Hydrogenovibrio crunogenus: one gene and its partner. The protein of the gene in region 2 interacts with the protein of the main gene of each other region in a pairwise test. Links are inferred from orthologs where the notes say so. Each region holds a gene or a part of one and is shown on either strand. Other genes may lie near its edges.

Region 1 (3,156 bases), 1.1 Mb from region 2 along the record:
CATCATGCTATCAATCACAACGGAAACAAAGTAACTGAATATAAACAGCCATTTAATGTCCGAAAACCGCAGAGAGAAAACCTTATCGGACATGGTTATCACGCTCCGTTTTTTTAGACAAGATAAGTACCTTTTGAGACAGATTTAGATCTGCGACAGGCCGAGCAAAAATTTCATAATAAGGTTCACCTTTTAGAAGGTTTACTTGCCTCACCGTGGCAACAGGGTGTCCTTCCGGAAAAACATCTCCCAACCCAGATGTTTCAAGTAAGTCGCCTTCTTTGATGGAGCTAGAGTTTGGAATGAACATCAATGAAAGTTGATTGTGGCCTAAACCGTTAAGAATACCGCGTTGACCCGTTCGTTGAATTCTTACAGGCACTTGGATGTCAGGGTCTGTAATTAATTGAACGCGTGAAGATGACGGCGTCAAGGAGGTGATTTGTCCTATTAATCCTTTAGCATCAATCACAGTTTGATTGATTTTGACCCCATCTAGAGAACCCTTGTTTAACGTGTAGAATTGCGCTAGAGGTGTTTCGCTATAGGAGCTTACGTTGGCAATTTGAACGCTGGAAGAACTCATTTGACTGGCTGTTCCCAATAAACGGTTTAAGCGGTTAATCTCAAGTTTGAGCTTGCCCATTTGCTGCTGTTGTGCCTTGAGAAGTAAGTTTTCCGTTTCCAGTTGCTGGTTGCGCATTTGTAACTGGTTGATGGTGGTGTAGTCCTGTTGCATCCAATTATAGATGTCTAGAGGCAGAGTAGCCGTTCGTTCAATCGGATCGATTGTCGTGAGTAACACGTTACGAAAATTGGAAAGTAAATGGCTGTAATGATCCATTACCATTAATGCGATACTCAGGATAAAAAATAAAAGGAATTGTGTTCCTTCTTTTTGGGGTGAGGTCGTGCTGAGGTTAATAGCTAAGCCCTCCTGTGGTAGGAAGGCTTGTTATTCTTTTGAAAAAGGTAGAACCATTCATTTTAGTCAAAAGAAAAGACATCAATTCCTTTTTCATCCATAAGCTCTAATGCACGACCACCTCCGCGAGCAACACAGGTTAGAGGGTCATCAGCAATGATAACCGGAACACCAGTTTCTTCAGAAAGCATAATATTGATGTTGCGTAATAGAGCGCCCCCACCTGTTAAAACGATACCATGTTCAGCAATATCAGCTCCCAATTCCGGTGGCGTGTGCTCTAAGGCCGTTCTAACCGCACTGACGATTGCAGAAAGTGGCTCTTGTAAGGCTTCTAAAATCTCGTTGCTGTTAAGTGTGAAGCGACGAGGAACAGATTCAGCAATGTTTGCACCGTGAACTTCAAGTGTGTCTGGTTCAATTTCATGGTAAGCCGTTCCGATCTCTTTTTTAATTTTTTCAGCCGTTGCTTCCCCAATCACCATGCCGTAATTGCGACGAACATATTTGATAATGGCATCATCAAAGCGATCGCCTCCGACTTTAACAGAATCTGACCAAACAATACCGTTTAGTGACAGTGTCGCAACCTCTGTGGTACCACCCCCGATATCAACAACCATAGACCCTGTTGCTTCACTTACTGGCATCCCTGCACCGATGGCCGCCGCCATCGGTTCTTCAATAAGGTAAACTTCTCGGGCACCTGCGCCGGCAGCTGATTCACGAATTGCACGACGTTCTACTTGCGTTGAACCGCAAGGAACACAGACAAGCACGCGAGGACTTGGTTGGAAAAAACGTGCTTCATGCACTTTGCGGATAAAGGACTGAAGCATTTTTTCAGTCACTTCAAAATCAGCGATCACGCCATCTTTCATCGGGCGAATGGTTTGAATTTTTTGGTTTTCTTTCCCCAACATTCTTTTGGCGCCTTCCCCAACCGCAACAATAGAGCGAGAGTTTGACCCCTGGCGGTTATTCATAATCGCAACAACAGACGGCTCATTTAGAACCATGCCTTTGCCGCGAACGTAAATAAGAGTGTTCGCTGTTCCTAGGTCAATAGAAAGGTCGTTAGAAAAGAGTCCGATGATTTTACGAAACATTGAGGTTAGTCCTTAAAAATAGCTGATTTTAGTGGTTTCGAACAAAGTTCAAGCCGTAATCTGAAATTGAGATAACGCAATTGCCTTTTTACTTAATCCAAACTTCAAATGAATTTAATACGCTTTATTAAATTCTTGGTTATTCAAATCGGGAAAAATACCCAGAAAAATAACTAAAACATTTTATATCAAACTGGGGGTGAAAAGTCATCTATTTGCACCCAGAAATTTCATATAAACAGATGACGTCTCCTTATGGCTGAATCTTTATCTTAAAATTGATGCGGGTTTTTGTTGTTAAAGGTAAATGCAGAGGTTTTTTTAATCATTGTCTCTTTTTGAAAATAGCGAAATGTGGTAACTTAATAAGGTTTTAAATTTTTTAACTGGAGAGTTCCCGTGTCTTTAGAAAAAACTGAAGTCGATACGATTTCACGTCTTGCTGCTATTTCGGTTGATGCCTCAGAAGTCGATCAATTGACGGCTAAAATTTCTAATGTTCTTGATCTTTTTCAACGAATGGAAGCGGTGGATACAACAAATGTAGAGCCGATGTCTCATCCCTTGGATCAGGTTCAGAGATTAAGAGAGGATGTTGTGACTGAAACCGATCATCACGAAGAGTATCAAAAATTAGCACCCGCAGCCGAAAATGGCATGTATTTGGTGCCGCAAGTAATTGATTAAGAGACAGAGACGAACATAGATGCATACTTTATCTGTTAAGGAAATGAGCGAAAAGCTCCGAAATAAAGAAATTACCAGTGTTGCGTTGACGCAACATTATTTAGACCGTATTGATCAATATGACGGAGAGTTGAATGCCTACGTTACGGTCACACCGGAATTGGCAATGGAAATGGCCAGACAGGCCGATCAGATGATTGCTGAAGGCAAGGGCGGCTTGTTAACTGGAATACCGGTGGCGCACAAGGATATCTTTTGTACGTTGGATGTGAAAACCACGTGTGGTTCGAAAATGTTGGACAATTTTATTGCGCCTTACGATGCCAAAGTGGTTGAAGCTTCTCGAGCATTGGGAATGCCTATTTTAGGGAAGACCAATATGGATGAGTTTGCCATGGGGTCGTCTTCAGAAAGCAGTTATTATGGGGCGACCAA
Region 2 (3,149 bases):
TCATCATCATACGTTACAACTTCATATGCCTCAGAATCTGCCACTAACGCTCTGAGTAGCTGATTATTTAATGCATGGCCTGATTTATGCGCTGTAAACTCACCAATAATAGGATGGCCTGCCATATATAAATCCCCAACGGCATCCAGAATCTTATGGCGCACAAATTCATCTTTGTCTCTAAGCCCTTCCTGGTTCACAACGCCATTTTCATCCAATCCAATCGCATTATGTAACCCAGCACCCAGCCCCAAGTTTTGAGCTCTTAGCTTTTCCATGTCTTTCATAAACCCAAAAGTCCGAGCCCGGCTCACTTCTTTAAAATAAGCCGTCGAAGAAAAACTAAGCGTCATTTTTTCAGCCGTTTGGTCAAAGGCAGGATGATCAAACTCAATCGAAAAATTTAAACGGAACCCTTCATAAGGTTTGAATTCCGCCACGCCGCCTTTTTCATTTTCGACCTGAACCTGTTTTTTAATGCGTATAAATTTCTTTGGCGCCTCTTGCAGCTGAATACCAGCTGATTGTAGCAAGAAAATAAAATGTGACGCACTCCCATCCATAATAGGCACTTCGTCGGCCGTGATATCAATATACAAATTATCAATACCGACGCCTGCTAGAGCTGACATTAAATGCTCAATCGTGGCAATTTTAATTTTTTGCTCGCCTTGCTCTTGCACAATGGTCGTACACAGCATCGTTTCTTTGACTAATTCAGGTGAAACAGGAAATTCAACGACAGGAGTTTGATCAATTCGGCGGAATACGATTCCGGTATTCACAGGAGCCGGGCGCAACGTCATAATTGATTTATGACCGGTATGAAGCCCGACACCTTTAGCTTTGATAGGATTGGCAAGAGTTCTTTGTTTCACGCGATTGTCTTCTACTTTATTGAAGTAAACTATAATCGGTGAATTTTAACACAGATAGCAAACCGCTCTTTCTAAAAATTTTTACTGAACCAGCTTTTCATTTTTTCAAGAACAGATTCTTTATCTAACGTTAATTCACTTGCTTTTTCTGAGGAAAAACGAGTCCCTGGATGTTCTTTTGCATACATTAACAGGCCGACAGTTGTTGCAAAAGAAGGGTTACACACTTCTTCTTTAAGGCCGGTCACATCATGAGGCATTCCTAAACGTACAGGCATATGAAATACTTCTTCTGCCAATTCGACCGCTCCTTCCACTAGGGAGCTTCCTCCCGTCAACACAATACCCGCCGCAATTTTGTTTTCAAAATCAGTACGACGTAATTCGGCTTGAATCAACTGAAAAAGTTCTTCATAACGTGGTTCGATCACTTCTACCAAAGTGTGGCGTGACAAACATCTTGCCGGTCGATCCCCCACACTCGGCACTTCAATTTCTTCATCTTGAGAGATTAGCTGAGGTAAAGCACACGCATATTTTTTCTTAATGTCTTCTGCCGCTTGTTTAGGCGTTCTTAACGCCATCGCAATATCATTGGTGACTTGATCTCCGGCCACCGGAATCACAGCCGAATGTCGAATTGCGCCATTTTGAAAAATCGCAATATCCGTGGTTCCCCCACCAATATCAACCAGGCAAACCCCTAACTCTTTCTCATCTTCTGATAGAACCGCCTCAGAAGACGCCAGCTGTTCTAAGATCAGGTTATCCACTTTCAAGGAGCAACGTTCAACACACTTGGTAATATTTTGTGCCGCACTCACTGAGCCCGTCACCATATGTACTTTTGCCTCTAAACGCACTCCCGACATCCCAATGGGCTCACGAATCCCCCCTTGGTTATCGATCATGAATTCCTGAGGCAGAATGTGCAATACTTCCTGATCTCCAGGAATCGCAATGGTTTGCGCTGCGTCAATGACTCGCTGAACATCTTCTTCTTGAACTTCCTGATTACTGATCGCCACCATGCCATTCGAGTTAAAACTGCCAATATGACTACCTGCAATACCAACAGAAACGGATTCTGCCTTTATGCCGGACATTCTTTCTGCTTCATCAATTGCTCTCTGAATCGACTCAACCGTTGAATCAATATTAACAACAACCCCTTTTTTTAGCCCTTTAGAAGGATGAGTTCCCATACCAACCACTTCAATATTGCCATCTTCTTTCACTTTTCCGATGATTGCTGCAATTTTTGAAGTACCAATATCTAAACCGATCACAACATTAGCGTTGGGGTTTTGTTGCTTTCTTGCCATTCGTTTTTCACCTTTAATTGGATAATGCTAATACAAGCACTTTACCGCTTCCATACTTTGGCGTAGCGTTTATGCTACTCTTCAAGCTGTTTTTTCTGCTTGATAACAAAGCCATTACTATATCTTAAATCAAATACTTGTGCGAATTTTCTTAATGTTTGTTTGGTCTTTGGGAGCGCCCTGATAAATCGACTTAATTTCGCTTGCCACGCTTCTTTATCCAGCAGCACCGTCACGCCCGATAAAAAATGAACATCCCAACTCCCATCTGGCTGTTGCTTTAACATATCAATCGTCCAGCCTAAGGGTTTAAACTTCTCTTGAAAGACCATTAAATCATGCAATAGCTTTCTGGATTGCAAGGGGTTTCCCTCTAGAACAACCCAATCTCTAAAAGGGGTAATATCATGCGGGTAAAAAATATCACCCGATTGATTTAATAGACCATCTTCACGCCAACGCGCGACAGGATTTTGCTCTTCAAGTGAAATAATGACTTTATTCGGCCAGCGTCGTTTCACTTTTGCTTTATAAACCCACTCCAAGCGTAACAAATCAGCATGAAGTTTTTCTAAGTCAACTCGCCAGAAAGATTCACCAATATAAGGTTGAACAATGTTTTGTACTGTTTCGGAGGAGACTCTTTTCAGCTCCCCATTCAATTGAGCCTCAGTTAATACACGCGCAGGTGAAAAAAAAATCCAAACAGCAATCAAGATAAACAAACTTAAAACAAACGCTAAAGATAATTTCTTTTTCACCGTAGTATCAGCCCAGTCCGTTTATGGCAGTGTCAATGAAACTAGCTTTAACACCAATTTTGAAAAGCTTAAATCAACAGCTTTAGCAGCCATTGGTACCAAGCTGTGATCGGTCATACCAGGAACGGTATTAATCTCTATCAACCATGGTTGACTTTGATCATCCAACATCAAGTCCACTCGCC

Evidence for each region.
Region 1: the proteins of ftsA (region 2) and GHNINEIG_RS08570 interact in binary tests that used the Escherichia coli proteins (3 or more experiments, as listed by UniProt). The link is inferred for Hydrogenovibrio crunogenus from one-to-one orthologs.

What each region holds. Positions count from the first base shown.
Region 1 is NZ_CP032096.1:1,790,984-1,794,139, reverse strand. The notes cover bases 12-2,837. They hold GHNINEIG_RS08570 (rod shape-determining protein), read right to left. Parts: upstream 2,035-2,837; coding sequence 988-2,034; downstream 12-987. Other genes in these bases: gatA (Asp-tRNA(Asn)/Glu-tRNA(Gln) amidotransferase subunit GatA), read left to right, coding at 2,741-2,837; gatC (Asp-tRNA(Asn)/Glu-tRNA(Gln) amidotransferase subunit GatC), read left to right, coding at 2,434-2,721; mreC (rod shape-determining protein MreC), read right to left, coding at 83-925; mreD (rod shape-determining protein MreD), read right to left, coding at 12-93. Also shown: more of mreD, read right to left, coding at 1-11; more of gatA, read left to right, coding at 2,838-3,156. UniProt on the Escherichia coli protein: Forms membrane-associated dynamic filaments that are essential for cell shape determination. Acts by regulating cell wall synthesis and cell elongation, and thus cell shape.
Region 2 is NZ_CP032096.1:665,962-669,110, reverse strand. What follows is about bases 77-2,895. They hold ftsA (cell division protein FtsA), read right to left. Parts: upstream 2,204-2,895; coding sequence 950-2,203; downstream 77-949. Other genes in these bases: GHNINEIG_RS03085 (cell division protein FtsQ/DivIB), read right to left, coding at 2,278-2,895; lpxC (UDP-3-O-acyl-N-acetylglucosamine deacetylase), read right to left, coding at 77-878. Also shown: more of lpxC, read right to left, coding at 1-76; more of GHNINEIG_RS03085, read right to left, coding at 2,896-2,964; GHNINEIG_RS03080 (D-alanine--D-alanine ligase), read right to left, coding at 2,986-3,149. UniProt on the Escherichia coli protein: Essential cell division protein that assists in the assembly of the Z ring. May serve as the principal membrane anchor for the Z ring.